Regions from separate parts of the Lysinibacillus sp. BF-4 genome, predicted to be linked through region 4. Evidence: riboswitches for the same ligand, from Rfam matches in the RefSeq annotation. Region 4 holds a riboswitch; each other region holds the start of a gene.
The links. A riboswitch is a leader RNA that binds a small molecule or an ion and turns the genes downstream of it on or off. The one in region 4 is predicted to bind cobalamin.

Region 1 (7,478 bases), on a different contig from region 4:
TGAAAGGGGAATTGTTTCATAATTTCCATCGGGTTACGCAACTCAACTTTTTCTAAATGTTGAAGAGCAATCGCATAAGCCTCCGCCTTTGTCAGTTTTTTATGGGCGCGTAGTGTTTCGATAAAATGCTTTTCAATCGTACGTACAGGGTTAAAGGCTGTCATAGGATTTTGCATAATAATCGCCATCGCCTCACCACGTAATTTACGCCACTGTTCCTTACTGTTATGGCTAATCTCCTGACCATTTAGCTGTATGCTACCTGCTGTCATTTGCACCTTCTCTGGTAATAGACCTAACAACGCTAAGCTGGTTATCGTTTTACCTGAGCCACTCTCACCAACAAGCCCAAGCACTTGTCCCTCTCGTAATGTAAAGCTACTATCTGTAACCAATGGTATATCACCCGTTGTTACAGTGAGGTGGCTTACTTCAAGACGTTTCATCGCTTTTGCCTCCTATTCCATTTTTAAATCAAGTGCATCACGTAGCGCCTCGCCAAATAGATTAAAGGCTACCACAATAAGAAAAATCATAATCCCTGGATAGAGCATCAACTCAGGGTAATTACGAAAGAAGGGCTTACTATCATTAATCATCATGCCCCATTCAGGGTTAGGTGGCTGAATGCCGAGTCCCAAAAAAGACAATCCCGAAATCGTTAAAATAACCCCACCAATGTCCATAAAAATCAATACAATCACTTGCGTAATAACCGTGGGGAAAATATGACGCGTAATAATCTTGAGCGGAGATGTGCCACTAATTTGTGCAGATAATACAAAGTTGCGCTTTTTAGCACTTAGTACCATCCCACGTATAACACGCGCATAAAATACCCATTGCACAATGACCATCGCTAAAATTAAATTGATAAGGCTAGGCCCTAAAAATCCAATTAACGCTAGTGCTAATAAAAAGCTTGGAAAGGCTAGCAGTACTTCACATATACGCATAAATACCGCATCAAACCAGCCACCTCTATAACCCGCGTAAATACCTAATGGCACACTAATAAGGACAGTTAAACCCATTACTACTACTGCCACACCTAATGAGGCCTGTGTACCAAATAATAGACGTGATAAAATGCAGCGCCCTAAATGGTCTGTACCTAGCGGATACTGTGTGCTTGGACCTTGTAGCTTTAATGCTAGGTCTACAAGATTAGGATCATTGGGTGCTAGAAAAGGTGCAAAGATGGCGATAATGACCATAGCCGCAATAATACTACCACTCAGCATCATTAGCTTATGTTGCCCTAGTCGTTTTGTTAACCCTGTCATATCATTCGCCCCCCCTGCTGTCGAATTCGTGGATCAATAAAGCTATACATACTATCCACAAGTAAGTTACAGGTTACAAAAATAACACCCATAACGAGTACACACCCTTGTATTAAAGGGTAATCATGCGTCGCAATACCATCTACAAATAAATGCCCCATGCCTGGCCATGCAAAAACAGTTTCGACAATAACAGCACCCGCTAGCATATAGCCAAGGCTCATACCAAGACCCGTTAACACAGGCAAAATCGAAATTTTCACGACGTGGCGTAGCACAATAACACGTTCCTTTAAACCTCGCGCTCGCGCATATAACACAAACGGTTCATTTAAGTTTTCGAGCATGCTTGCGCGCAATAACCTCATATAAGTACCTACATAACCAAATGCTAAGGTAAAGGATGGCAAAATCACATGCAAAAATGAGCCCTGCCCAAAGACAGGGAATAAATCTAGCTTAACTGCTAAAAAATAAATTAGCAGAAAGCCTAACCAAAAGGCTGGCATAGACACACTCGCAAAAGCAAAAATACGGCTAAAACGATCAATCCATTTCCCCTTATATACGGCTGATAAAATGCCTAAAGGTAGCGCAATTAAAAGCACCCATAACATTGCCATTGCGGTCAACTGAATGGTAGGTATCATATGATTTATAATTTCATCAAATACTGGCTCTTTTGTCGAAAAAGACGTACCAAAATCCAGTTGTATCACTTGCAGTAGCCAGCTACTGTATTGAGCTAGTAAAGATTTGTCTAAGCCTAACTCTGTGCGAAGTGCTGTGACAGTTTCGTCTGCAGCGGGAATACCTGCTGCACGCAAGTAAGCCATAACAGGGTCTCCTGGAATGAGCTGTAATAATAAAAATGTAATAATTGAGATGCCAAGCAAAACTGGTATTAAGCTAAAAAGTCGCCTTACTATTAATGTAAACATAAAACGCTCCCTTCAAAAAAGGAGCAGCACATAAGCTGCGCTGCTCCCTTACGATTATTGTAAATCAATTTTATTTAACGGCACTTCCTCTTGCTGTGGTAAAAATTCAACGCCCGTTAAGTTTTTATGATACACCGCAATATTAGAAATATGTGATACAGGGATATACATCGCTGTATCATGTAAATCAGTTAAAATCGAAGCATATAGCTTCGTACGCTCTTGCTCATCAATTGTTACTAATACTTGCTTAATCTTAGCATCAATATCGGCCTTATTCGCAAGCCCCAGTTGTGCTGTATAATCTGGTCCGCCATTATCAGATGGCGTTGTCATTGCCGCTAAATACGAATGCGGGTCAAATGGTACTGCCCATGTGTAAGTGAAAATCATATCATAATCTCCCGCAAAGCCTTTTTCCCAAAATGTATTTGTCTCTTGGCTAATTAGGTTTACGTTTACACCTAGCTTACGGTAATCGCCCTGCATATACTCTGCTACAGATTTTTGTACATTATCTGTGCTCATAATAAGGAAATCTAGCGTTAATTCCTTGCCGTCTTTTTGGCGGAATTCTTTACCCTTAACTTCCTTCCAACCTGCTTTATCTAATAATGTTTTAGCTTGCTCTAAGTTGTAAGTATACGGCTGTAAGTCCACATCCGCATAAGGGATATTTTTAGGGAATAATGTATCTGCTTGTTTCTCTGTATTGTAGAAAATATTTTCGATGACCGCTTCTTTATTAAAGGCATGATTAAGCGCGAGGCGCACATCCTTATCCTTTGTTGCTTCCTTTTGCGTGTTCATCATAATCATACGCGTTGAGGTTGGCTCTGATAGCTTTGTTTCGTACTTGCCACTATCTTTTAAAAATTGGAAAGAATCTTGGCTAATGACACCATTACCAAAAATTAAATCAAGCTCACCTTTTTCAAATGCTAGTACACGCGACTCACCATCAGTCATTACTTTAACTGTTACTTCGTCTAGCTTTGGTTTTTCACCCCAATAGTGATCATTGCGTACAAATGTCGCATACTGGTCTTTCTTATGCTCTTTTAATACCCATGGTCCTGTACCAATTGGTTCAACTAAACCATCTTTAAATGTATCGCCACTTTCAGGGAAAGCTGTTTCTGCTACAAATCGGAACGGACGAATATACGTTAACTCCTGTAATGCTGGGTAATACGCATTTTTCAATGTCATTTTTAAAGTATGCTCATCCACAACCTCTGTATCCTCAAATTGATGAATAAGCTCTACCCACTCATGTTGTTGACGGTTAGCTAAAATTGTATCAAAGTTTTTCTTTGCTACTTCTGCGTTAAATGGTGAGCCGTCCGAAAACTTTACATTTTCACGTAGGTGGAAGGTATACGTCTTGCCATCCTCCGATACTTCCCAAGACTCTGCTAAAGCTGGTTGTAGCTCGCCGCCTTCACCATAATATACTAATGATTCATAAACCATGGCCTGTGAGAAAAATTCATTTGGCATATAAGTATGTGGGTTTAAGTCCCCAATATCCCCTGACCATGAGAAAGTAATTTTTTTTAGTTCCTCATCTTTGTCTGCAGTGGCTGCTTCATTCTTTTTATCGCCACACGCTGCCATTACTACTGCCACTACCATAAGTAGCGCCAACAATACCGTACGCTTTGTTTGTTGTAAAAACATGCTCTCTCTCCTTTTAACTCTAGCTTTGCAAAACGAAAAAAGCGCCTCTAACCCACGGTGGTTAGAAACGCCCTATTACTCGTAATAATCGCACTTCAATACCCCCCTATCTCCCGTAGGTTAACAGCATCTGAAAATAGGCAGGTCTTCTGACTTAGCTTCAACATAAGTACGCGTCTTCCCAGCATTGCTAGTGACTTTTTGCGCCTTACTCCACATTACAGCGGCGGGACCGTATCGGAATTTCACCGATTTCCCTTTTAAGCATTTATAGTAGCATAAATGCACCTAATTTCTACAATATTCGTATTTACTCTTAGACAATTATAACGATAATATGTTAATTATTCCATATCAAATTATTGTTATTATTTGCAGGAAATATTAACTAAGCAGAGATAACTATCTTATCAAACTAATCAAAATAATCAATCATTACCAATAAGAATGTCAAATTCTAGCGTAATACAATGCGAGTGATTCGCAATAAATTGCTCCTTTTGCACACGCGCTACGTTTTGAGTAAGCGGCGTCATATCCACTAACATACGCATTAACTCAGCCGTTAGCTGTTGCTCATAACGTACTGTGATTTTTTTGGTGTGTGCAAATTGTTGCTCAAATAATTCAACAATAGTCGCGTTAGAGTAAGGTGACTTATCTGGAAAGAAAGCCTCACGTAACTCGTATAAATAATTTTCGCTTGGCACTACCTTAATCATGCGCCCGTCTGCACGTAAAATACGCTTAAACTCCTTATAGTTAGATGGAGATAAAATATTAACAATCGCATCTACACTACTTGTTGTTAATGGGATATTAGCTAAATCTGCAACTTGCCATAGCACGTTGTCATAGCTAGCTGCCATTTTAACGCCCTCCTTGGCAAGGTCAATACCAATACCTAGCGCACCTTCTGGTAATAGTTGTTGTAAATGCGTACCCTCACCACAACCTAAATCTGCAATGACTTTAGCATCTGCTACTAGTTTAATTAGCTCTTGATGAAGCGGTGTATAAAAACCACTATCAATTATCATGCGACGCGCAGTAAATAATTCCTTGGTATATAAATTTTCGGTACGTTGCGGGGCTAAATTAACATAGCCTTGCTTTGTAAAATCAAAAGTATGGCGATTAGCACATACCATGCTTGCTTCATTAACTTCCACCTGCTCATAGCAAAGCGGGCAACGTAATAAAGTTTGATGTTGCTGTGCAAAATGAATGCGCTGTTGTTTTCTAGTCATGCTTAAACTCCTTTAAGGCATTTAGTGTTGTTACTGTCAGTGGCGTTGGTAATTGAGATAATGCAAAGAAGCCTACTTCACTAATTGCATGAGGCTCTCTATTTGTTACCGTACCTTTTATAATGCGCGCAATAAAAGTGGGTGCCACAAAGTGGGTAGCTGGCGGTAAAATATGATTAGTTACACATAACAAACCTGTGAGGGTAATCGTTACACCTAACTCCTCTTTAATCTCACGTACTGTGGCATCCTCAATTGTTTCCATTAGCTCTACCTTGCCCCCTGGCAAACTCCAATGCGCTGCCTCTGGCTCTTTTTTGCGGCGTACTAATAATAATTCATTATGTTCATTTAAAATAAAAGCGCCTACGCCGACACCAATATGTTTCATGCTTTACTCCTCCGTAGCGCACGTACCTCAGCCTTTTGTTGCTTAGTAGGTCGCGTCGAATCAATAATCTTTTGAATGGTCATACGATGCGTTTGATCATCAAGTGAATGTTGCTGTAAATAGCTATAAGTTAGCACTGGCTGTTTTACATAGCACATAGATACTGCCCACGCGACTGCCATTCGCACATAGTAATGCTCATTAGTAATCGCGTCATAACGCCTAAACAACTGCTCAATATAGTGCTCATCAATAAAATACATTAGGCTCATTACTACCGCAAAACGAATAGCATATGGTTGATCAGAACGAAAATATGGCTGTAAAAATCGCCACATTTCTTCACGATGTGCCTTTGTACTTTTTAAACTTGTACAAAAGCTATCGCAAAGCGACCAATTTGTAATATACGGAACAAACGCCGCAATGCGCTGTTCATCATAAGGTAAATAACCAATCACAAAACCCTGCAACATCGTTTCTTCAAAACAGGTTGGTTGTACTTGCAAATACGCTGGCTGCCGCTTTGCGATATCCTTAGCTAACGCGCGTAGCTTTGGCACACGCACGCCTAAAATATCTGTAACACCTGGCAATAATTTAGCTGTAAAAGCACGGTACTCCTCCTCAGCTAATTGCTCTAACTGGGCTCTCATAAATATCCTTCTAGCTTGAGTAGCTGTTCTTTTAATGGTAGCCCTGCACCGTAGCCAACCAACTTACCATTAGCACCAATTACACGATGGCATGGAATCATAATTAAAATCGGATTTTTATTATTGGCATTGCCCACTGCTCGTGAAGCGTTGGCATTACCAATTAGCTCAGCTACTTGCTTATAGTTTTTAGTCTGCCCATAAGGAATGGCCTGTAGTGCTTGCCATACACGCTGTTGAAAATCTGTGCCTTGCGGTGCAAGTGGTGTTGTAAACGTTCGAAGATCACCGTTTAAATAAGCTGTTAGCTCACAAATGGCTTGTTGCATAACCGCACTTTCTCCTTGTGTTATATCTTCCTTAGGGTTACCTGTGTACAATGCTGTTACTGCTTGTGCTGTTGCTTCAATTGTTACCTTGCCAATTGTTGTATTATACGTTTTTTGTAGCACAACGCTCACCTAGCTTTACTTTGACTTGTGGCCACTCCTCTTCAATTACACTGTAAATTGCTGTATCACGATTTTTGCCATCTTTGCGGATGCGATGATTACGTAGCACGCCTTCCTTTGTTGCACCAATCGCTTCAATTGCTTTACATGATGCAATATTTTCGGCATCTGTTTTAATGGTTACACGTCGCAATCCCCATTGCTCAAAAGCATAACTCAGCAATAAATATTTAGCATTACGATTAATTGCTGTGCCCCATGCTGAAGGTGTCAGCCAAGTAAAACCAATCTCTGCTGTTTTGTTTTTTGCGTCAATATCCATAAATTTTGTTGCGCCTACAATTTTATTTGTTGTCGCATCAATAATAACCATCGGAAATTCCGCTTGATTAGCCAAAGCCTCGTTAATATAAACTTCAATTGCCTCTAATGAACGCGGTGTTATTGATAAATATGTCCAAATGCGATCATCCTGACCAATTTCCCATAATGCCTCAGCATCCTCTTTTACCATTTGACGTAAACGTACTACATTATTTTCTAAAGCTGTTGTCAAAGTCATCCCCACCTTCTTTTTTTCTATTATACCTAATGAAATTTATATAGTTGACTTTTTTATCGTTATCCCTCATAGTCTATATAACAATACTTATACCCCTATAGGTATAAAAACTGGAGGTTTATTCATTGTCACAACAAATTCCTAATAGTATTCCTAAACCGTTGGTAACAACTAACCAAGTATTTATCGTTGTCACTTCACTGCTTGGTGTCTTTGTGAATACTAATATCTTATTTATCCCTTTTATTTTAGGGTTG
Region 2 (7,478 bases), on a different contig from region 4:
ATCGGCTATTATCAGAACTTTGTGAACCGTTCAGTACCAAAAAGTTATGATGAGCGCGATCCCCACGCCGAGTACACACGTTATTTAACAGCGCACGGCTTTATAATAGAAGAAACGGTGGCGATGATGACGGCAGTTTACGCTAAACATGCGGTCATTCGTACGTTTACGCATGGCGAGTTAAGCCTGACGGTAATGGTTACAGCAGGGCTTGGCAATGCGGTAGACATTACACGGGCGCTTTTGCGCAGCGAAACCTATCACGTGGGCACAATTAATATGTGGGTGCTCGTGGACGCTAAACTATCCGACGAGGCGTTACTGCAAGGGTTAATTTCGGCAACGGAGGCTAAAACAAAAGCACTTTTTACCGAAAACATCCTCGACCCAGAAACCCACACCCTCGCAACGGGTACATCGACAGATAGTGTACTTGTGGCGAGCTCACAACAAGGGAGCTACCAACAATATGCAGGGCCTATTACGGAGCTAGGCAAATTAATTGGGCATGGGGTTTACCAAACGATGCTTGCGGCCATTCGCGCGTATAAAAAAGAGGTGGGTGCTGGTACATGGCGTTAATTTTTGTATGGGCAACGCTGCTTGCGGTAGTGTTTGATTGGGTAGTAGGTGACCCGCCAAAACTGCCACACCCTGTACGCTTTATTGGCAACTTCATTAGTGCGCTAACAAAGCGGCTCAATCATGGTGAGCATCGTAGGTTAAAGGGAGCTGTGCTAACATTTTGTACAGTTGGGGTAACAGTACTTGTAGTAGGGGCAATTATGGTCGTAACCTACCGCATTCACTTTTGGTTAGGCTTTACGACAGAGGTTGTACTCATTGGTACAGCATTAGCGCAAAAGAGCCTAAAGGAAGCGGCAATGGCTGTGTATACGCCAATTGTGGCAGGAGATTGGCAAGAGGCACGTACTAAACTGTCGTGGATTGTAGGGCGAGATACGATGCACCTTGAGGAAGGCGAGCTCGTGCGCGGCGTGGTAGAAACCGTGTCCGAAAATACGAGCGATGGTGTTACGGCACCTCTTTTTTATGCGCTGTTATTTGGCGCAGTGGGCGTATGGGCATATAAAGCCATTAACACCCTAGACTCTATGGTCGGGTATAAAAATGACAAGTACGCAACATTTGGTACGTGCTCGGCTGTGCTTGACGACATTGTTAATTACATCCCAAGCCGTATTACAGGGCTACTTATTGTCCTATTGACTAAAAACGAAACACCGCAAACGCTCAAACAACGCCTTACGCGCTGGTGGCGTGATGCGAAGGTGCACCCAAGCCCAAATAGTGGCTACTTAGAAGCGGCAACAGCCGTTCAGCTAGGCATTCAGCTTGGGGGTTATAATCAATACGAGGGCGTGACGAGCTATCGTCAAGTTATGGGCGAAAAGCAAGTACCACTCACGCGCGCACATATTAAAAAAGTGATTACGCACATGCATATCGCAACACTAGGCTTTACAATTATTGGCGCAGGGATTGTTGTAGCGCTACATATTTTATGGGAGGGATTACGTTGAAACTAGTATTTATTGCAGGCGGTGTACGCAGTGGTAAATCTGCCTTTGCGGAGGCGTTAGCGAGTAATAGCTATACGCCTGAAGGACGCCTTGTATATATGGCGTCTGGTGTGGCAATGGACAGTGAAATGAAACAACGCATCGCACGCCATCAACAAGATAGAGAGCGTCAAAGCATGACATGGCACACCATCGAGGCCCCGCTTCGTATTGGCGCAGTAATGAGCACTTTACGCGAGGGTGACGTAGTACTGTGGGACTGTGTCACGACGTGGCTTACAAATATGATGTATATGCCAATGCAAAACAAAACAATTAATAGTAGCGAGCGCTTAGAGGAGGCGCGCGGCATTGTAAAAGATGCCTTAGCGACCATCCGCACCCGCGATATTACGCTCTATGTCGTATCAAATGAATTATTTGACGAGCCTGATTTACGTCATAATGAGCTTAACCATTACCGCAAAGTGCTAGGTGATATTCATCAGTGGCTAGTTGCCGAGGCAGACGAGGCGTACGAGTTAACTGAGGGCATTGCCAAGCAGTGGAAGTAAGGGGGGCTTAGTGTGTGGCATAGTATTTTAGCAGCACTGCAATTTTTTACGGTAGTGCCTGTGCACCGCGAAATCCCGCTGACAAAGCGCACAGTAACAGGGATGTTTATTACCCTCGCATGGCTAGGTATGCTGATTGGTGCGGCAGATTATGCCGTATTATGGGGCCTATCTCATTTTAATGTCACCCCATTACTAGTAGCGTTAGCGCTCGTTTTAACAAGTGCCATTATTACAGGAGGGCTACATTTAGACGGCTTTATTGATACATGTGATGCCTTTTTCTCGTATCGCGATATCCAAAAACGCCACGAGATTTTAGATGATCCGCGTGTTGGTGCGTTTGGCGTTATGGCATTTGTATTTTTAATTTTATTAAAAATCGCCTTGCTTTATGAGTTGCTTCAGCTTGGTGTTGTAAGTTGGTGGGTGCTTATTTTACTGCCATTTATGACACGTAACGGCATGTTGTTATTTTTATTAACGACTAAGCCGGCTAAAGACAAAGGCATCGCGCACTTCTTTATGCAAAAGCTGCACAAAAAAACAGCCTATTTTGCGCTGTTTCAGTTAAATGCGATTATTGCACTATTTGTATTGTTGAGCGCTAGTATTTTACCTATTATTTTAGCCATTGTACTACTCGTAACAGTCGTGATTTACCGTAGCTTTGCGCTGCGCAATTTTGACGGTATTTCAGGCGATTTACTCGGTGCTTACATCGAAGGGGCGGAGGTGCTATTATGGCTCGTGCTGCTGTTGTACTACGCCTAATGCGTCATGCCAAAACACCAATGAACGCGCGTAAAGAGTACCTTGGTTGGACAGATGATGCTATCCTAGCGCAGGCGTTGCCCGTGCAAAGCTATGCACAGCACACGATCATTGGTAGTGATTTACTGCGCTGTCGCCAAACAGCGGCGGCGTATTTTCCGCATGCTACATACATTAAAGAGCCGCGTTTACGCGAACTGGATTTTGGGGATTTTGAGGGCAAAACGTACGCGCAATTACAGCATAATGCCGCATACTGCGCGTGGCTAGATGACCCGTACGCTCCTGTGCCTAACGGCGAAAATTTTGCGGACTTTTTACAGCGCGTCTATGCAGGTTTTTTAACAAATGCGCGTGATAAAACAATTATTATGACCCACGGCGGCGTAGTGCGTGCGTTACTGCAACGCTTCGCCCCAAAAGAGCACCCGTACTGGCATTACAGCGCGGGGCATGAGCAAGTTTACACCCTAATTTGGCAACACCAACAAGACTTTGAGGAGGCACGACGATGCACGTATTTATTGGAGGAGCACATAGCGGCAAAACCGCATATGTCGAAAAAATCGTAGAAGGTAAGGATGCAAGTTGGTTGATTGGCACAGCTCTGACGTCTATTGACGCACCTGTCATTGTTATCGATTGCTTAGAAGACTGGCTCGTGACACAGGACTTAAGTGACGAGGATGCGGTAGTTGAGGCGTTAATGACAGATGTGCGTGCTTTAGCTGCACAAGCTACGCTTTATGTTGTCGTGGCAGACGTTGGGCGCGGCATCGTACCAATGGACAAAAAATTGCGTCAGCTGCGCGATGTATGCGGACGTTTTTATCAGCAATTATTTGCGGAGGCACAAAGTGTAACCCGCATCTGGTATGGACTGCCTGAGGTACTAAAAAAGTTTGAAAACGTCTGACTTGTAATCAAGTGAGTAAGAACTATTGTCAGCCCAAACACAATATGCTAGAGTGTTAATAGCAAACACATACTATATATAGTATTACACGTTTTGATATACGGTGCTCTAGCGATAGAGCTGAAAAAGGGAATTTGCCAAAAAATTTGCGCAAAGCTGTCCCCGCAACTGTAAACGATGACGAAATCTACGAGCCACTGCGCATGAGCGGGAAGGGTAGATGGAGGGTGATTCGAGAGCCAGTAGACCTGCCGATTATCAAATAGCACACACTCTTCGGGGATTGAGAAGTGGAAGCGAGCGATTACGTTGTCTAGTTCACTTAATCCTTTTTTCCATTTCTTAACCATGCATTTTTTTACCATGCACCCGCTGAGGTGTATGGTTTTTTTGTGACAAGCGTTTGTTCCGTACAACTACTGTACGTTTATTTTTAGGAGGGTTTTTTATGACAATCAAAACAATGACAAGTATTTCAGCACGCGTAGACGCACTTACCGAAAAATACGGTGAGGAAGCAATTGAGCAATTTTTACGCCAATCCGATCGTTTTTTACGTAAAAACGAAGCGGCAACCTACGGCGAGTGGGCAGATGCGATGGTGCTTCAAACATTAGGCTTTATCGACGAAGAAGAGCCGTACTGGACGTTTGTAGCGGCAGATATTTATTTGCATAAACTGTACCATGATGCAGCAAGTTTGCGCGGTGTAGCGGCAGACAACGTATACGAGAGCTTTAGCGTTAACCTAGCTAAATATGTAGCAGCAGGGCTTTACTCACCTGTGCTTGTTGAAAAATACTCACCTGAAGAATTAACAACATTAACCAATACCATCGTGCCAGCGCGCGATACATTATTTACGTACATCGGTCTAAAAACAATTATTGACCGTTACGTGGTGCGTGATTACAGCAAGCAAACGGTAGAGCTACCGCAAGAGCGCTTTATGGTCATTGCGATGATTTTAATGCAAGACGAAAAAGACAACCGCATTGCTAAAGTACAAGAAGCTTACTGGGCAATGAGTAATTTATATATGACGATGGCAACACCAACACTTGCGAACGCAGGTAAAACACATGGTCAACTTTCAAGCTGCTTTATTGATACAGTAGACGACAGCTTACAAGGTATTTATGACTCAAATACGGACGTAGCCACACTATCAAAATTTGGCGGCGGCATTGGCGTGTATATGGGTAAAATCCGTAGCCGTGGGTCGGCAATTCGCGGCTTTAAGGGCGCATCAAGTGGTGTACTCCCTTGGATTAAACAACTTAACAATACAGCCGTATCCGTTGACCAGTTAGGCCAGCGCCAAGGTGCGATTGCAGTTTACCTTGATGTATGGCATAAGGACGTATTTACCTTCCTTGACCTACGCTTAAACAATGGTGACGAGCGTATGCGTGCGCATGATATTTTTACAGGGCTTTGCCTACCAGACATCTTTATGGAAGCCGTACAAGCGCGTAGTGACTGGCACTTATTTGACCCGCATGAAGTACGTAATGTCATGGGCTTTAGCCTAGAAGATTACTACGACGAAAAACGCGGTGAAGGCTCATTCCGCGACAAGTACGCGGCATGTGTTGAAAACCCTGAGCTAACACGCACAGTCGTACCTGCGATTGATATTATGAAGCGTATTATGCGCTCACAACTCGAAACAGGCGTACCATTTATGTTTTACCGTGATGAAGTCAATCGTAAAAACCCAAATAAACACGAAGGCATGATTTATTCGTCAAACCTTTGTACCGAAATTGCGCAAAACATGAGCCCAACGGAGTTTGAGTCAGTTGAACTTGAAGACGGTCTGATTGTCACAAAGCGCAAAGCAGGCGACTTTGTTGTATGTAACCTAAGCTCGATTAACTTAGGACGCGCTGTACCAGCGGACGTACTAGCACGCGTTATCCCAATTCAAGTACGTATGCTTGATAATGTCATTGAACTTAACACCATTCCTGTACGTCAGGCAGAGCGCACAAACGCACGCTACCGTGGTATCGGGCTTGGCACATTTGGTTGGCATCACCTGCTTGCCCTAAAGGAAATCGCATGGGAAAGTGACGAAGCTGTACAATTTGCGGACGAACTATACGAACAAATCGCTTACTTAACGATCCAAGCTTCAAGTGACTTAGCAGCCGAAAAAGGCGCGTACCCATTATTTGAAGGCTCAGACTGGCAAACAGGCGCGTACTTTACAGCGCGTGGCTACGAGGGCGAGGCATGGGCAGACTTACAAGAAAAAGTTGCCACACAAGGTATGCGTAATGGCTACACAATGGCAGTTGCCCCTAACTCAACAACAGCGATTATTGCAGGCTCAACGGCCTCAGTCGACCCAATTTTCCAAAAGAGCTACTCTGAGGAGAAAAAGGACTATAAAATTCCGGTAACAGTACCAGATTTAAACGCAAAAACGACATGGTTCTACAAGTCAGCGTACTTTATTGACCAAAACTGGTCAGTTAAACAAAATGCGGCACGCGGACGCCATATTGACCAAGGGATTTCGTTTAACCTGTATGTACAAAATACAGTAAAGGCGAAGGACTTACTACAACTCCATTTAAATGCATGGGATAGCGGTGTCAAAACGACGTATTATGTACGCTCAACATCCGTTGAATTAATTGACTGTAGTTCATGCGAAAGCTAAAAGGAGAGAAAACAAATGCAAGTACACGAACGCACGATTATGGACAAAACAGCACCCAACGCCTCAACAGGTATTATTAACGGGCGCTCGTCTAATATTTTAAACTGGGATGACGTCCGCTTTAGCTGGGCGTACCCAAAATACAAAAAGATGCTAGGTAACTTTTGGACACCATTTGAAATTAACATGAGTAATGATGTTAAACAGTTTCCTGAGCTAACAAAGGATGAGCAAAACGCCTTCTTAAAAATTATTGGCTTGCTTGCCTTACTTGACTCTATTCAGACGGACTATGCAGGGCGCGTAGCGGATTATTTAACGGACTCTAGCCTAAATGCCTTAATGATTATTTTAGCGCAACAAGAAGTTGTGCATAATCACTCGTATTCGTACGTATTATCAAGCATCACAACAAAAGACGTACAAGATGCAACATTCGACTTTTGGCGTACAGAGCCAACACTCGAAAAACGTAACGACTTTGTGATTAAGGGCTACCGTGATTTCATCGAAAATCCAACTGTAGACCACTTACTAACATCAATCGTGCATGATATTATTTTAGAGGGATTATTCTTCTATTCAGGCTTTGCCTTCTTCTATCACTTAGCACGCAATCAAAAAATGGTTGCCTCAAGCACAATGATTAACTATATTAACCGTGATGAGCAACTGCACGTAGATTTATTTATTAAAATCTACAAGGAAATTTTAAACGAGTTTCCGGAGTATGATACAAAAGAGCGTGAGGCACAAGTCATCGAAATCTTTAAAGAAGCGGCAGCACTTGAAGTGGAGTGGGCACGCGAGATTATTGGTGATAAAATCGAAGGATTAGACTATGAGGACATTGAGGACTACGTCTACTTCTATACGAATGTGCGCTGTAACCAACTGGGCTATGAGCGCCCATACGAGGGCTACCGCAAAAATCCAATGAAATGGATTAAAGCGTATGAAGATGTAGATATGGGTAAAACCGATTTCTTCGAACAAAAATCACGTCAATACGTAAA
Region 3 (7,478 bases), on a different contig from region 4:
CGTTGAAGTTGAACAGTCGTTTTGGCTTTTAATAGCTCCAATGCCCTGCGAAGCTTAACGCCTTTCTCCACTTTTAGGTTTTATGGCGATTTGTTGGCTTTTTCTGAAGAATTAAAAAGAAATGGGGTGGGATATGATAAATGTCACTAGGCAATGCTAGTTTAGCTGTGTATAGTGGATGAAATAGGCTAAAATGTCTAGCTTGGAAATTAGAGGAGTTGTCAGTATGACGGAGAAAATCGCCTGGGTTACAGATACAGCGGCGCTACTAAGTGATGAAGTGATTAAACAATATAATGTACATGTGTTACCTTTACACATTGTATTTACTGATATGGATATACGCGAAACAATTGATATAACAAGTGAAAAATTTTATGAAAAATTACAAGGCACTAAAGAGCACCCAAAGACATCTCAACCACCGATTGGTGAGGTGATTGCGCTGTATGAACGTTTAAAAGCGGAAGGCTATACATGTGCGGTAGCGGTGCATACGTCAAAGCATTTATCAGGCACGTACCAAACAGCATTTGCGGCAGCTGAGCAAGCGGGCTTTACGGTGTACCCGATTGACTCTAAGATTGGCTCATTCCCGATGCAAAAAATGATTGAAGTAGGTAACGCTATGCAGGCAGACGGTGTAGCAGCAAGCGAGATTGCCGAGCAGTTAACGGCTATGGCAGATCGTACACGCCTATCTTTTATTCCAACAAGCTTGTCACAACTGCACAAAAGCGGACGCGTGTCAGGTACGCAGTTGTTTTTAAGTAATTTACTAAATATTAAGCTAGTCATCAGTTTTGAGGACGGCGTAGCTACTATGAAAGAAAAAGTGCGTGCGGATAAGCGAGCACGCGGTTATGTCGTGAAGCAGCTTGGTGACGATGTACTGCATCATGGTGTGACTCAAGTTGCGGTAATTCATTGTAATAATGAAGAAGTGGCAAAAAAGTGGCGCGGTGAGTTGCAGATTGCCTTCCCTCAGGTAACTTTTAGCATAACAGAGCTTAGCATTTGTGTAGGTGTTCACGCAGGTGAAGGTACACTGGGCTTAAGTTGGGTGCAAGGGGTATAAAACACATAAAAATGACTCGTTTCCTGTTTACAGGAGCGAGTCATTTTTTTTAGTGTTAAGAAAGTCTTTTAAGGCGGCACGCGTGCGTGGTAATGGTGTAGGTGCGCCTAATGTAGCGGCAACGTCAAACACCCACGGTTTTTCGAGGTGCGCTTTTTGGAGTAAATCATCTTGGTAAAATACATCGTACGGATTGCCGTCATAAATAATCGTACCTTCGTGTAGCACAACAATGCGGTCAGCCCATTCATAGGCGAGCTGGGTGTCATGGGTGGAGAGCAGCACTGTGCGCTCGTCTGTTTCGAGCTGTTTTAGTAGCCCAAGCATTTGTGTAGCGTAGTAATGGTCAAGCCCAGCGGTTGGTTCGTCTAGGATTAAAATACGTGGCATCATCGCCAGTACACCTGCAATAGCCACCCGCTTTTTTTGCCCAAGGCTTAAAAAATGAATGGGCTTGTCTTGTAGCGCTTCAATCTCAGCTTCTTTAATCGCCCAGTTTACTTGTTCATGCACCTTATCTTTTGACCAGCCAAGGTTAGTTGGGCCAAATGCGATGTCTTGTTTAACATTGCCCGAAAACAACTGAGCATCGGGATCTTGAAAGACAATACCAACGGACTGGCGTACATGGGCAAGCTCTTTTTTACTATAACGCATCGGTTTACCATTAAAGCGCACATCACCACTAGAGGGCTGTAAAATGCCATTTAATTGTTGAAATAACGTAGATTTACCCGCGCCATTATGACCAATTAACGCAATGCGCTCACCCTGTCCAATTGTTAGCGAGAGCTGCGTTAGTGCCTCTGTGCCGTCAGGGTAGCGGTACGAAATATTGTCTAGCTCAAAATAATTTACCATTGTCTACCTCCTACATAAATCAAAACAATTGTGCCAAATACTACAGCAATGCCTACCCAGTTGCGCTTATTAAACTGCCATTCTTCTTCAAAATAAAGCGGTGTCGTGTTGCTTGGGTCATAACCGCGCGAGAGCATTGCATTTGTTAGCTCTGTGGAGCGTTGTAGCACCTCAATAAATAACGAAGAAACAAGTAACCCAACAGAGCGTAGCCACTGCCGAGGGGACTGGTAGCCAAGGCGTGATTGCTGGGCAATATAAATTTTTTGCGTGTTTTCTAAAAAAATAAAAATAAAGCGGTACGTCATTTCACATAGCTCTACAAAAAGTGCAGGCACACGCCATTTATACAGCACATAGCAAATGGCTTGTACCGATGTAGTTAAAATTAAAAAGTACAAGGAGCTAATACTGCCAAGCACAACAAAAAATAGCTGACGTGCTGTAGCTACACTTGCCTCGCCAATAAATACCTGAAACGAGCCAAAGGAGTAAGCAAAAATATGCGGTGGCAGTGTTGTAGTTGTACCTGCAAAGGATAATAAGATGGCCAGTAAACTTGTCAGCAAAAAGAAGGCAGGGAGCAGTAAGAGCTTTACATAATACGTCCAAGGGATTTTTGCCCCAAAAATGATAAAAGCACTCATCACAATAAATGTGATGAGTGAAATGGTTGTGTCACGTACTGTTAAGGAAAATAGCAGCAGCAGTGCCGTGAAAATCATTTTTTCCATCGGATGAACGTGTTTTAATTGATTAATATAAGCATATTTATCAATTAGTAGCATTTACAGTCCTTCTTTTTTACGATGCTTACCGCGTGTAAAGCCTACGAAGTAGCCAATGAAGCCTGCGCCAATTGCCGCTTGTAATACAAATAATAAGCTTTCGATTTCGCCACTTGGCGGCTCCCAAAACGACTCGAACCAAGGTTCATAGCCCGCATTAATCTCACCAATAGCTTCCTCTGCCTCGCCGTCCGCACCTTCAAACTCCGCATCTTTTAACATAAAGATAGGCACAATCGCTAGCAAAATAACAATCGCAAATAATAATAAGTTTTGTTTCATTGTGCAGCCTCCTTACGTGGTAATACACGTAGTGATTTTAGCTCTGAGAAGTTGTATTTCTTTAAGAAGTTCATAACAATTACGGTTAAAATACCTTCACTAATGGCAAGTGGAATTTGTGTTAAAGCAAAAATACCCGCAAATTTAGAGAATGATGCGAAGAAACCACCAACCTCAGAAGGGAAAGCTAATGCTAATTGGAATGATGTTACAACATACGTACCTAAGTCACCTAAAAACGCTGCGAAAAATACGGCTAGTGAAAACGATAGCCCCATTTTAAGCGCTGCTTTATACGTGAAGTAAACAATGAAAGGTCCAACGACAGCCATTGAGAAAGCGTTAGCACCAAGTGTAGTTAAACCGCCGTGCGCAAGTAATAATGATTGGAATAATAGCACAATTGAGCCGATGACGCTCATCGCAAGTGGTCCAAATAACACAGTACCTAACCCAACACCAGTAGGGTGTGAACAGCTACCCGTAACTGACGGGATTTTAAGTGCTGATAAAACAAAGGCAAATGCGCCTGACAGCCCTAAAATCATTTTTGTTTCGGGGTTTTCCTCGATTGTTTTTTTAATTGAACGCAAGCCTAAAATAACAAATGGAATGGTTAGCACCCACCAAAAAATGGCCCAACCAACAGGTAAGTAGCCTTCCATGATGTGCATGGCATAGGCACGCTCAGGAATGAGCAGTAAAATAACTGCAAAATAACCAAGCTTCGGTAAAAATTTCAACATAAAAATCCTCCTATTCAAGTAAAAGTAAGTATGAGGATATAAAAAAGCACTCTTAATCATAAGAGTGTTTACGACAAAATAAAGCAAGCCCTATACAGACTGCCTTGTTTCGCACACCCATCCTCGTAGGTTGAAACGGATCACATCCAAACTAGGTAGGTCTCCTGGCTCGACATCAGCGCACTACATAGCCTTCCCGCAAATTTAGCAGTGGCAATTTATGTATGCTCCGTCTTACAGTGGCGGGACCGCGTTGGCATTTCACCAAACTTCCCTGTTACGTTGCGTAGGCAACACCTAACTTGGCTAACTATGTGCTATTTCAAAATAAGTTTAGCACGCAAAGTAAATTTTGGCTATACGATTTTTTATTATTCAGAAAATCCAACTAGGTAGAAAGTTCTGAAAAAACGCACAAGAGACAGCTCAATGAAAAAGTCAGTTTGAAAATGTGCCAAAGTAGTATATGATAAAGAAAATGAATATTGCAAAATAGTTAGAAGTTTTTACGTCTTTTAGGAGGCGTAAAATAAAGGGAAATTGGTGAAAGTCCAATACAGCCCCCGCTACTGTAATAGTGTTGCTACAACAATAACCACTGAATAATTATTCGGGAAGGTGTTGTGGCGTATAGCTTAAGTCAGGAAACCTGCTTCTATCTTTTGTTTCTACAATTTTCGGAGGGAAAAGGGCGGATAACAATTAGCTAACGCAGTAGTAGTATGCGCGCTTTTTATTAGAAGTCTTAACACCCCACCGATGTTAAGGCTTTTTTTGTTGGTCAATAAAGGGGGAACGCGTATGACAACGTGGGATTTAGTAGGGATGCAGCACCATATTTTATTATGTAATGGTAGCTCATGCATGAAAAAGGGTGCTGAAGAAGTAACGCTTGCGGTACGTGATGAAATTGAAAAGCTTGGCTTAGACGAGCAAATTCATACAACACGTACAAAATGTAACGGGCGCTGTAAGGATGCGTGTGTCGTAACCGCCTATCCTACAGGCAACTGGTATAACGTACCAGACGAAGCGGCGGCACGCACAGTTGTGCAAGAATTAATGCAGGATGGCCCTAAGGCACATCGCGTTTATACGATGCAGGAGGGTGCGATTATTCGTACAGAAGAAACACCTGCAATCAAAGGGATAGCGAAGAATAAGTAGGCTGGAGAGTGGTAGCATGACACAGAAAAAAGGGAAATTATTAGTTGTAGGGTTTGGCCCTGGCGACTTTAAACATATTACAGCGCGTGCTGTAGAGGCATTAAAAGAAAGTGACTTAATTATTGGCTATAAAACGTATGTGGATTTAATCCAAAATATTTTGACACCTGAGCAAGAGGTTATTGGCACAGGCATGACAGAAGAAGTAGCGCGTGCACAGGAGGCCTACAAAAAGGCGCTTGAGGGCTATACAGTTGCGGTAATTTCGAGCGGTGACTCAGGCGTATATGGTATGGCTGGCTTAGTGTACGAGGTATTAGTCGAAAAAGGTTGGACAGAGGCTGATGGTATTGAGGTTGAGGTTGTACCAGGTATTTCGGCAATTAACTCTTGTGCGAGCTTACTTGGCGCACCTGTAATGCACGACTCATGTACGATTAGTTTAAGTGACCACCTCACACCATGGAACTTAATCGAAAAGCGTATTGAAGCAGCCGCAATGGCGGACTTTGTTATTGCGCTGTATAACCCTAAAAGTGGTCGCCGCACACGCCAAATTGTTGAGGCACAGCGTATTTTATTAGAATACCGCTCACCTGATACACCAGTAGGGCTTGTAAAATCAGCTTACCGTGATAATCAAAATATTATTATGACAAATTTAGCGGATATGCTAAATCACGACATTGGCATGTTAACAACTGTTGTTATCGGTAACTCGTCTTCCTTCTATTATGATAATAAAATTATTACACCACGTGGCTATCAACGTAAATATACACTAGGTGACGAAAAACAACCGCTTCGCCCGCACCAACGCCTAAAGAAAGAAGCAGAGCCTTGGGCATTAGACCAAGAAACAGGCGAGGCAAGCCTTGATTACTCTAACAAAGATTTAATGCGTGAGAGTGAGGCAGCACCGCACCAATCTGTAAAAGTTGAGCAACAAGCGCCAAAAAAGAGCGCACTTGAGATGGCTTCTGCCGCACTAGCTATGGTGTCTGGGACTGCGCCTAAAAAACTGGTACAGCAAAAAATGGAGTCTATTTTCGAGCTTGCGGTAAGTCCTGGCGTAGCTAATAAGTTTTTTACACCACAGCAAATGACAATGCTTGCTGAGGTTGTAGGCGAAAAAGGCACAATGGAATATACACCTGACCACCAAATCGTCTTAAAAATTCCGACAACGGATCCTGAAGCAATTACACAAAAGCTTGCGTCTGTGGACTTTTACCTAGAGCCAGTTGGCGATGTACTACGTGTAAAAGCGTGTGACTTCTGCTACGGCGAAAAAACCGAGTCCATTCCTGTAGCGAATGAGCTCTATGACAAATTAGCAGGGCTTAGTTTGCCAAAAGAGCTAAATATCGGCTTTAACGGCTGTGGTATGGCGTGTTATAAAGCAACATTTGAGGATATTGGCATTGTGTACCGTAAAGGTAAGTTTGATTTATTTATTGGTGCTAAACCAGTAGGACGTACAGGGCACGCAGGGCAACCTGTGTTAGAGGGCATTCCAGCCGACCAAATTATTGGCATGGTTTCGCAAATTGTTGAGGAGTATAAGGCAAATGCTCACCCAAATGAGCGCTTGTTTAAATATTTCCGCCGCGTGAAAGAGATTGGCGGCTTTAGCTTTATTGATATGATGTCAAAAATTAAAGTAGAACCTGCACCTTGTGGGGATTAAGGGAGAGAACAACATGAAAGCAATTTTATTCGTAGGGCACGGCAGCCGCTTACCAGCAGGCAATGATGAGGTACGTAACTTTATTCAACAAATGACACCAAGTATTCCAGAGGAGTATATTGTCGAAACGTGCTTTTTAGAATTCGAAAAGCCAAATATTCCAACAGGTATTAAAAATGCGGTTGAACGAGGCGCAACAGAAATTTATGCGATTCCGATTATTTTATTACAAGCGGGGCACTCAAAAATCCATATCCCGCATGAAATTGACGAAGCAAAAGTGGATTACCCTAATGTGAAATTTACGTATGGTCGCCCAATTGGCATCCATGAAGAAGTTATCGAAATTTTACTATCACGCCTACAACAAACAGGCTTTGCCATTGAAGAAGAGCATAAAGATACTGCGGTTTTACTTATTGGTCGCGGTGGTAGTGACGCGGATGCTAACAGTGATTTTTATAAAATCAGCCGTCTATTATACGAGCGTTTAAACGTAGCTACTGTAGAGCCAGCCTTTATGGGCGTAGCCGCACCTTTAGTAGATGAAGGGATGGAGCGTTGTTCACGCTTAGGCGCTAAAAAAGTAATTATGTTGCCGTACTTTTTATTTACAGGCATTTTAATGGAGCGCATGGCAAAAATGAAAGAGCGCTATGAAGTAGATTACCCTGAACTAACAATTGAGCTTGCAGAGTACTTTGGTTACCATGACAAGCTAAAAAATGTGCTGCATGACCGTATTAATGAGGCCGTAGCAGGTGAAGTGAAAATGAACTGTGATACTTGCCAGTACCGTATTAATGCGATGGACTTTATCGACCATCATCACCATCATGATGATGACGATCACCATCATGGCCACA
Region 4 (7,478 bases):
GCTTCAAACAACGTAACTGTCGAAAAGGATGTTTCGCCTAAAATAGGCACATTAAGATAGATACCTTTTTGCGTTAAAAAGGGTACATCAAAAAATATAGAGCCAATGCCTGTACCTGTTGCTAAGAGTACACCCACTGCAGCTACCTTTTTAAAGTTAAAAGGCACACCGCGGTGTACTGTTTCAATATCATAAGCGAGATACAGCAGTACAATCCCTGAGGCAAGTACAAGCCCACCAATAAAGCCGCCACCTGGGGCATGATGCCCTGCAAAAAATAAATACACGCCTAGCGTTAAAATAATAAAGACAACCGCCTTCGTCACAGTGCGAAGTATTACATCATTAATCTTCATTTGTTGGCGCCTCCTTTTTTGGCTTAAGCTTTGTTAGAGTATAAACACCAAGCCCAGCAATAAAGAGTACAACCACTTCTAACATCGTATCAAAGGCACGAAAATCACCTAAAATCGTATTTACAATATTTGCACCGCCCGCTAAATTGAGTGCATCATCAAAGTAGGCTGACACAGGTGGGAAGCGGTCATAATTAAGTACAGCAAGACCAATCAATGTTACGGTTGCACCTGTAAAAATCGATAGCAACGCATGAAAATTGCGTTTAGCACGCGACTTCTTCTCTACACGCATGTCAGGTAAATAGCGGAAACATACTAAAAATAATACAGTTGTAATGGACTCTACAACTAACTGCGTTAGCGCTAAATCAGGCGCTCTAAAAGTAACAAAGAAAAACGCAATACAATAACCTAGTACACCGTTTAACAACACAGCTGTCATTCGACGCTTCGCAAATAAAATATAAACAGCTGCAAACATCATCACAAAGATTAATATCCACTCATAATACTCAATAGAAGAATCTTTAGTTAAATCGTAACTAAAAGCATCTGACCAGATAAAGTAGCCTGCAATAATCGCAATAAAGAACACATAAATATAAACAAAATACTGCGTAATATCGCCTGTCATATAACGATTGGTAATACGTAGTGATGCGTTCTCTGCAAAGTTAATCGTATTATTATAGAGCGCATTAAATGAGCGCTCTCTTGTAAAGAAACCATACACTCTACGCCATTTCGGCAATAATTTAAACAACACGAGCCCTACAATTACAACAGCAATCGTCATAAAGAGCTCTGGTTGCCACCCATGCCATGCTGCAATATGTGGCACAATCTCCTCAAGTGGCGCTTTAGGATATAAGCTTGCCATTGCAGGCTTTAAAATTGCCTGCCCAAGAACATTAGGGAATATAAAAATCCCAATAATAAAACCAACGAGCACAGCAGGTGACAGTAACATCCCAAGTGGCGCTTCATGCGGTCGCTTATCTAAACGCTCTGGCTTAAAGTCACCAAGGAAGGTTTTGTACACTAAAATCACACTGTAAATAAAGGTAAATACACTCGCTATCCAAGCTACTACTGGTAGTACTACACCAACCGTCTGCAATGAAAAAACATCAGCTTGCGTAATGGTTAGCATGGCAGTAAAGAACATTTCTTTACTTAAAAAACCGTTAAATGGTGGCATACCTGCCATAGACAAACTACCAATCATCGCAATTGTAAAAGTAATAGGCATCATCGCCATTAAACCACCTAGTCGACGCACATCACGCGTCCCTACCTCATGGTCAACAATACCAACTACCATAAAGAGCGCTCCTTTAAAGGTAGAGTGATTAATTAAATGAAATAATGCAGCAAATGTTGCCTGCGTATAAATAATATTTTCGGTAGCGTAGCCAAGATGGTAGCTACGGACCCTACGCCAAACAAACTCATAATCAATCCAAGCTGACTCACTGTAGAGTATGCTAATAGCGCTTTAAGATCGGTTTGACGCACTGCATTAAACGAGCCCCATAACAAAGTAAGTAAACCAATACCTGTCACTAACCAAAACCATAAGGATACCCCACCAAATATTGGTGATAAGCGAGCAACTAAATAAATGCCGGCCTTAACCATAGTTGCTGAGTGAAGATAAGCACTAACAGGCGTTGGGGCCTCCATCGCATCAGGTAACCAAATATGAAACGGAAACTGTGCAGATTTTGTAAAAGCACCAAGCAAAATACATAACATTGCTGGAATAAATAAAGCTTCACTACTTAAACCATCCATCGCTATAATTTCGCGTATGCTAAAACTACCTGCAATTTGTGCAAGCATTAAAAATCCAGCGAGCATGCTAATGCCACCCGTTACAGTAATAACCATCGCTTTTCGTGCGCCTGCACGCGATGCTTTTCGGTGATGCCAAAACGCTATTAATAGGAAGGAAGATACACTTGTCAACTCCCAAAACGTATATAGCACCAATAAATTATCGGATAATACGACGCCAAGCATAGCGCCCATGAAGAGTAGTAAATAACAATAAAAGTGGTGTAATGACTCTTTCTCTGATAAATAAAATATCGAATAAAGCGTCACAAGGCTACCTACGCCAGTAATGAGTAATGTAAAAATTAAACTCAAACCATCGAGGTATGTTATAACATTGATGTTAAATGAGGGTATCCATGCGTAAGTGTGCAAAAAAACTTCGCCACTTGCGATAGGACGAATAAAACGAGCAAAGAAAATAACGAGTGATACAGGTACGATTAACACGAACCAACCGAGATGAATATGCCGAATATGCCTATAAAAAATAGGGATAAGGGCAGCTATAAGAAACGGTAGGGCTATCGCTAACGGTATCATCATAAATGCGAGCCTCCCAACTGCTGAACTATGTGATTATGTGTAAACTTGACTATACTACTAACTCACTTCATAATAATGGTCTATATGAAGGTCGATTAATTGTATTCCACAATAACTTATGCGTTAACACAGTATGAATTATACAGTATGAAATTTCGTTTTGCACTACTCTAGTATTATTTTATGCTATTTTAAACATTTTTTCTTACATGATTATTACGTTATTAAAAGGAGTGTTTATACATTGAAACATATTAAAGGTCGTATGGATGAAAGCATTTTAGTCTGTGTATACTACGGTCTTAACGGTGAGCGTTTAATTCGCCGTGGGCATAAAATGGCGACTATGCTAGACTGCCCCCTTTATATTATGACTGTTGACGCAATGCCCTTTGAAGAATTTAATCCAGAGAAAACAGGCTATATTAAAGAGTGGGAGCAACTTGCAGAAGAGCTAGAGGTAGAGCAATTTATTATAAAAGATAATGAAAAGCGTCCTATTCAAAAAGTTATTCGTGAGGTCGCAGCCAATTTAGATATTACACAAATTATTGTGGGGCAAAGCGCACAAAGTCGCTGGGAAGAAATTATGCGCGGCTCCTTTTTAAACGTATTACTTAAAGAAGTACCTTTTGTAGATTTTCATATCGTTTCAGTTAAGCGCCCTACTGAGGAAGAAGAATTTGATATGTATGAGCGTGGTGTCCGTGCTTATTTAGTTGAGCGAGATGGTCAACACACAGTTGTCTTTACTTGCCCTGACCAGCCAACTTTAGAAGGCATTTTCTTTAAAGAAATTGGTACAGATTTTGATAATGGTATTTTTAAATTTACCTATAAAGCTAAAATGTATGAAGTACAAGTAGTTGAAGGCAGGATTATTGATACTAAAAACATTCCACCCTATGAGAAATTACGCAAAAAAACGTTAGCTTAAAAAAAGGAATTGCGCCTACGTTGGCACAATTCCTTTTTTATATTATTTTAAGAAATCTGGTGCGGCAAAGCTAGGGTTAGGGTATTTATAAAATCCCTCACCTGTTGCACGCCCTAATTTATTTTTATCAATATAATTTGTTTTCAACATAGTAGCAAGTTGTTCAAGTGTCGTATCACTCGTCGCTGCTGCTTTAGCCAGTACAATATTATACGCAGTATTAATGCCTACAATATCTAAAATTGCAAATGGACCAAGTGGTGCTCCTGTAGCAATCATCCACGTTTTATCAATCGTTTCAGGATCTGCTACTTCCTTCACTAACAACATTTCTGCAGCATCTAAAAATGGTACTAATAATGAATTTAAAATATAGCCTGGTTGCTCTTTATAAAGTGGTAAGGCTACCATACCAATTGCTTTTGCAAAGTCAATAATTTCATTAAAGACTGCTTCGTCTGTACCTTCATGCTTCATTACTTCAGCCGTATTGTTTTTCCAAATCGTATTAGCAAAATGCAAGGCTAAAAACTTAGCTGGACGGCCTGTCGCCTCTGCAAACTGGCTCGGTAATAATGTAGACGAGTTTGTCGCAAATATCGTTTTGGTCGGTGCTACTTCACCTAACTGCTTGTAAAATGCTGTTTTAATACTCACAACCTCAGGAATCGCCTCAATTACTAAATCTGCATCAGCTACCGCCTTTGCTAAGTCACTTTCAAATTGTAAACGTGCATAAGCCTCATTTACTTGATCTTCTGTTGCGCCTAAGTCTGCTTGGTATAAAGGTTTTAATGCCTCTATACGCTCCTTAGCTGTTTCCAATGCCTCATTAGTAATATCATAAACGGTAACATCAAAGCCATGAAAAGCTGATTGATACGCAATTTGACTACCTAATACGCCACTTCCTGCAACTGTAACTTTTTTAATCATTGTGCTCTCTCCCTATTTCATTATAATTTTAACTCACCTAAAATATAACGCTAAGCACAAATTTTTGCACATTATTACTCCAAACCTCTAAAAAAATTATAGTAATCTAGCTTTTTATATAAATCGACTAAACGAACTATGTTACACAGACGAGCACTACATGAGATAACGCATGATCAGTAATGCAGTAGAAGTTGTTACAATAGAAGAAACGGAGATATGGAGATGAGTAAGGGAAGCTAGTGTAAGTCTAGCACTGTCCCGCAACTGTAATAAGCGAGCTTAATTTTATAATGTCACTGTATTTTACGGGAAGGCAAAATTAAGTGTTAGAACTTAAAGTCAGGAGACCTGCTCATCTCAAGTACAACCAAAACCTACGAGGAATAGGAGGTGCTGAGTATGACACAAACACATACTCACGGTGCGATAAATCAAATTGAGGTATACTCGTCAGATCCAATGCAACAACAATTCGATTTTTATCGCACTGCCTTAAAAACGCGCGTAATGCAGAGCCTAACAGCCACACCAACATCTTTACGTGCTGTCAAAGATGAGCTTATTATGCAGCATTCACATGAGCAAGCAATTATTGAACAGGCTTATCATAGCGTGCAAAATGAACTCATACAGCCGGCAGTATTTGATGAATAACATAACGTAGAGGTAGCTATTACATGCTACCTCTTTTTTACATAAAAAAAGAGCTACCTCAAAGGGTAGCTACAAAAAAGGAAAGATTTATTTTGTATATGAAAGCATTGCTGTGTTCGTTAGACCTTGTAAGCAAACTGTTGCTTCTGCTTTAGTTTGGTATTCGAACATACGGTACGTATTTTGTTCAAAGACTGTTACAACCCACATACGTTAATCGCTCCTTTTAGCCGTTTTTTGTACTAATACAAAGTTTTTTGTTTAGCACTTGTTATACATCAGTATACGCTCTTTTTTTAAAAAGGAAAGTGTTATGTGATGATTTTCACAATCTGTTCAAAAACTAGGGGTTGTTTATGACAAAGGTGTGACAAACCTTATTATACCAAGCTTTATCGCATGTGTAGTTAGCCAGCTAAAAATAAACTTCTCTAAGGTTTTTTTATACTTAGTAAGCTTTTATGTGTTTATATCCACTAACTACTGCGTGTAGTACCACCTCTCCAAATTTACACATTATCCGCCTTGATTGTTTTTTAATACTTATTATTAAGACCACTGCCACTGAAACGGATCTTCAAGTCCTTTCCAATCACCATGCATCTCCTCATCTGTTAGCAAACAAACATCTAACTGTCTTCTAATCATACTCTCATCCATATCAATACCAATAATTACAAGTTGCGTACCTCTATCACCATATTCCGCATCCCATGTTGCTAATACGTCAGGGTCTTCCTCAAATACTTGTTTTTGCTGCGCCTCTGGTAATGCAGCAACCCAATACGATACTGGCTCAAAACGTACTGCAGGCCCTGCTTGTGATAGTAAAATCGCTACCTCATTTTGCACAGCACTCCATACAATGCCCTTTGCTCGAACAATTTCTCTTGGCATATGCTCTGTCCACTCTACTAAACGTGCAGGATGAAAGGGACGGTTTGCCTCATAAACAAAAGATGCAATACCATATTCATCTGTTTCAGGTGTATGGTTACTATGACCTTTCTCTAGCTCCTTTAGCCAGCCAGCACCATTCATTGCAACTTCGAAATCAAAGCGCCCTGTATGTAAAATATCACTTGGCTCAACCTTACCTTGCTCTGTAAAAATAAATTTCGCTGATGGTTGTAATGCTTTTAATACACCTGTTAGACGTTTAATATCTCCTTCCGCTACAAGATCACATTTATTCACAACCAACACATCGCAAAATTCAATTTGATCAATGAGTAAATCAGCCACGTCGCGATCATCACCATCACCTACAGCTTCTTTACGCTCTAGCAAGCTTTCTCCCGATTGGTAATCATGCCAAAAACGATTAGCATCAACTACCGTAACCATCGTATCTAATTGACAAAAGCGCGTTAAATCAATACCCAGTTCCTCATCAATATACGAAAATGTTTGTGCTACAGGAATAGGCTCACTAATTCCTGTAGATTCAATTAAAATGTAATCAATATTACCTTGTTTTGCTAATTTTTCTACCTCTATTAATAAATCTTCACGCAATGTGCAGCAAATACAGCCGTTAGAAAGCTCTACGAATTTTTCTTCTGTACGTGCAATACCACTGCCCTCCGCAATAAGTGAAGCATCAATATTAATTTCACTCATATCATTTACAATGACAGCTACACGCATATTTTTTTCATTTTGTAATACATGATTCATAATCGTTGTTTTACCTGCACCTAAATATCCGCTTAGTACAGTTACTGGAATTTTATTCATTTTATTAGCTCCTTCTTAAATCGTAATCATTACGTTTTATAATTAAAACATAATGATTACGATTTATCAAGGCGTAAAATAATATAACAATCGTGTTGCAGTTGTATTAAAGCGTTGTAATAAACGTTTATAGATAAATAACTTAGGGAAAAGTTGACTATGGTTAAGCTATTCATCATTGGTACTGATGAATGATTTCCTTCTCTTATGTTTTTACACATACAAAGAGCCAGCTAAGCGACTGCTTAACTGGCTCTTTTTTTATACGTTAAACCTCTTTAAACGTAGAAACATCCTCATCCAATGTAAAACTTGTGCCACGCTTCTTATAGGCTGCGACAAAGAATACACCGACTGTCACAATCGTAGCTACTACTGCCATCATATGAGAAATCGTCATTGGAATGCCGAAGCCCATCGTTGGCTCGAAGAAAATATAAAGATATACCATATCTGTCATAAAA

Region 1: linked by a shared signal. The riboswitch ahead of nikA (nickel ABC transporter substrate-binding protein) and the one ahead of CH76_RS08885 (hypothetical protein) in region 4 are both predicted to bind cobalamin.
Region 2: linked by a shared signal. The riboswitch ahead of CH76_RS12430 (ribonucleoside-diphosphate reductase subunit alpha) and the one ahead of CH76_RS08885 (hypothetical protein) in region 4 are both predicted to bind cobalamin.
Region 3: linked by a shared signal. The riboswitch ahead of CH76_RS09345 (ferredoxin) and the one ahead of CH76_RS08885 (hypothetical protein) in region 4 are both predicted to bind cobalamin.

The regions. Positions count from the first base shown of each region.
Region 1 is NZ_JPUW01000013.1:1,843-9,320, reverse strand. Features, by position in the region: gene CH76_RS06250 (ABC transporter ATP-binding protein) at 1-446, opposite strand, end outside; gene nikC (nickel transporter permease) at 459-1,286, opposite strand; gene nikB (nickel ABC transporter permease) at 1,283-2,227, opposite strand; gene nikA (nickel ABC transporter substrate-binding protein) at 2,282-3,910, opposite strand; cobalamin riboswitch at 4,032-4,217, opposite strand; gene CH76_RS06230 (putative RNA methyltransferase) at 4,339-5,160, opposite strand; gene CH76_RS06225 (NUDIX domain-containing protein) at 5,153-5,551, opposite strand; gene CH76_RS06220 (DNA alkylation repair protein) at 5,548-6,207, opposite strand; gene CH76_RS06215 (methylated-DNA--[protein]-cysteine S-methyltransferase) at 6,204-6,659, opposite strand; gene CH76_RS06210 (GNAT family N-acetyltransferase) at 6,640-7,215, opposite strand; gene CH76_RS06205 (DUF4395 domain-containing protein) at 7,347-7,478, shown strand, end outside.
Region 2 is NZ_JPUW01000054.1:46-7,523, reverse strand. Features, by position in the region: gene CH76_RS12460 (adenosylcobinamide amidohydrolase) at 1-582, shown strand, start outside; gene cbiB (adenosylcobinamide-phosphate synthase CbiB) at 573-1,544, shown strand; gene CH76_RS12450 (bifunctional adenosylcobinamide kinase/adenosylcobinamide-phosphate guanylyltransferase) at 1,541-2,098, shown strand; gene cobS (adenosylcobinamide-GDP ribazoletransferase) at 2,111-2,872, shown strand; gene CH76_RS12440 (histidine phosphatase family protein) at 2,842-3,444, shown strand; gene CH76_RS12435 (bifunctional adenosylcobinamide kinase/adenosylcobinamide-phosphate guanylyltransferase) at 3,384-3,788, shown strand; cobalamin riboswitch at 3,873-4,059, shown strand; gene CH76_RS12430 (ribonucleoside-diphosphate reductase subunit alpha) at 4,237-6,462, shown strand; gene CH76_RS12425 (ribonucleotide-diphosphate reductase subunit beta) at 6,478-7,478, shown strand, end outside.
Region 3 is NZ_JPUW01000027.1:17,447-24,924, forward strand. Features, by position in the region: gene CH76_RS09320 (DegV family protein) at 227-1,078, shown strand; gene CH76_RS09325 (energy-coupling factor ABC transporter ATP-binding protein) at 1,106-1,939, opposite strand; gene cbiQ (cobalt ECF transporter T component CbiQ) at 1,933-2,727, opposite strand; gene CH76_RS09335 (energy-coupling factor ABC transporter substrate-binding protein) at 2,728-3,009, opposite strand; gene CH76_RS09340 (energy-coupling factor ABC transporter permease) at 3,006-3,755, opposite strand; cobalamin riboswitch at 3,892-4,071, opposite strand; cobalamin riboswitch at 4,239-4,427, shown strand; gene CH76_RS09345 (ferredoxin) at 4,557-4,922, shown strand; gene cobJ (precorrin-3B C(17)-methyltransferase) at 4,939-6,612, shown strand; gene CH76_RS09355 (sirohydrochlorin chelatase) at 6,626-7,478, shown strand, end outside.
Region 4 is NZ_JPUW01000025.1:6,369-13,846, reverse strand. Features, by position in the region: gene CH76_RS08905 (Na(+)/H(+) antiporter subunit B) at 1-356, opposite strand, end outside; partial or broken gene CH76_RS08900 (Na+/H+ antiporter subunit A) at 346-2,744, opposite strand; gene CH76_RS08895 (histidine kinase) at 2,989-3,681, shown strand; gene CH76_RS08890 (3-hydroxyacyl-CoA dehydrogenase) at 3,724-4,617, opposite strand; cobalamin riboswitch at 4,792-4,991, shown strand; gene CH76_RS08885 (hypothetical protein) at 5,020-5,274, shown strand; gene CH76_RS14165 (hypothetical protein) at 5,362-5,484, opposite strand; gene CH76_RS08880 (GTP-binding protein) at 5,824-7,014, opposite strand; gene CH76_RS08875 (carbon starvation protein A) at 7,283-7,478, opposite strand, start outside.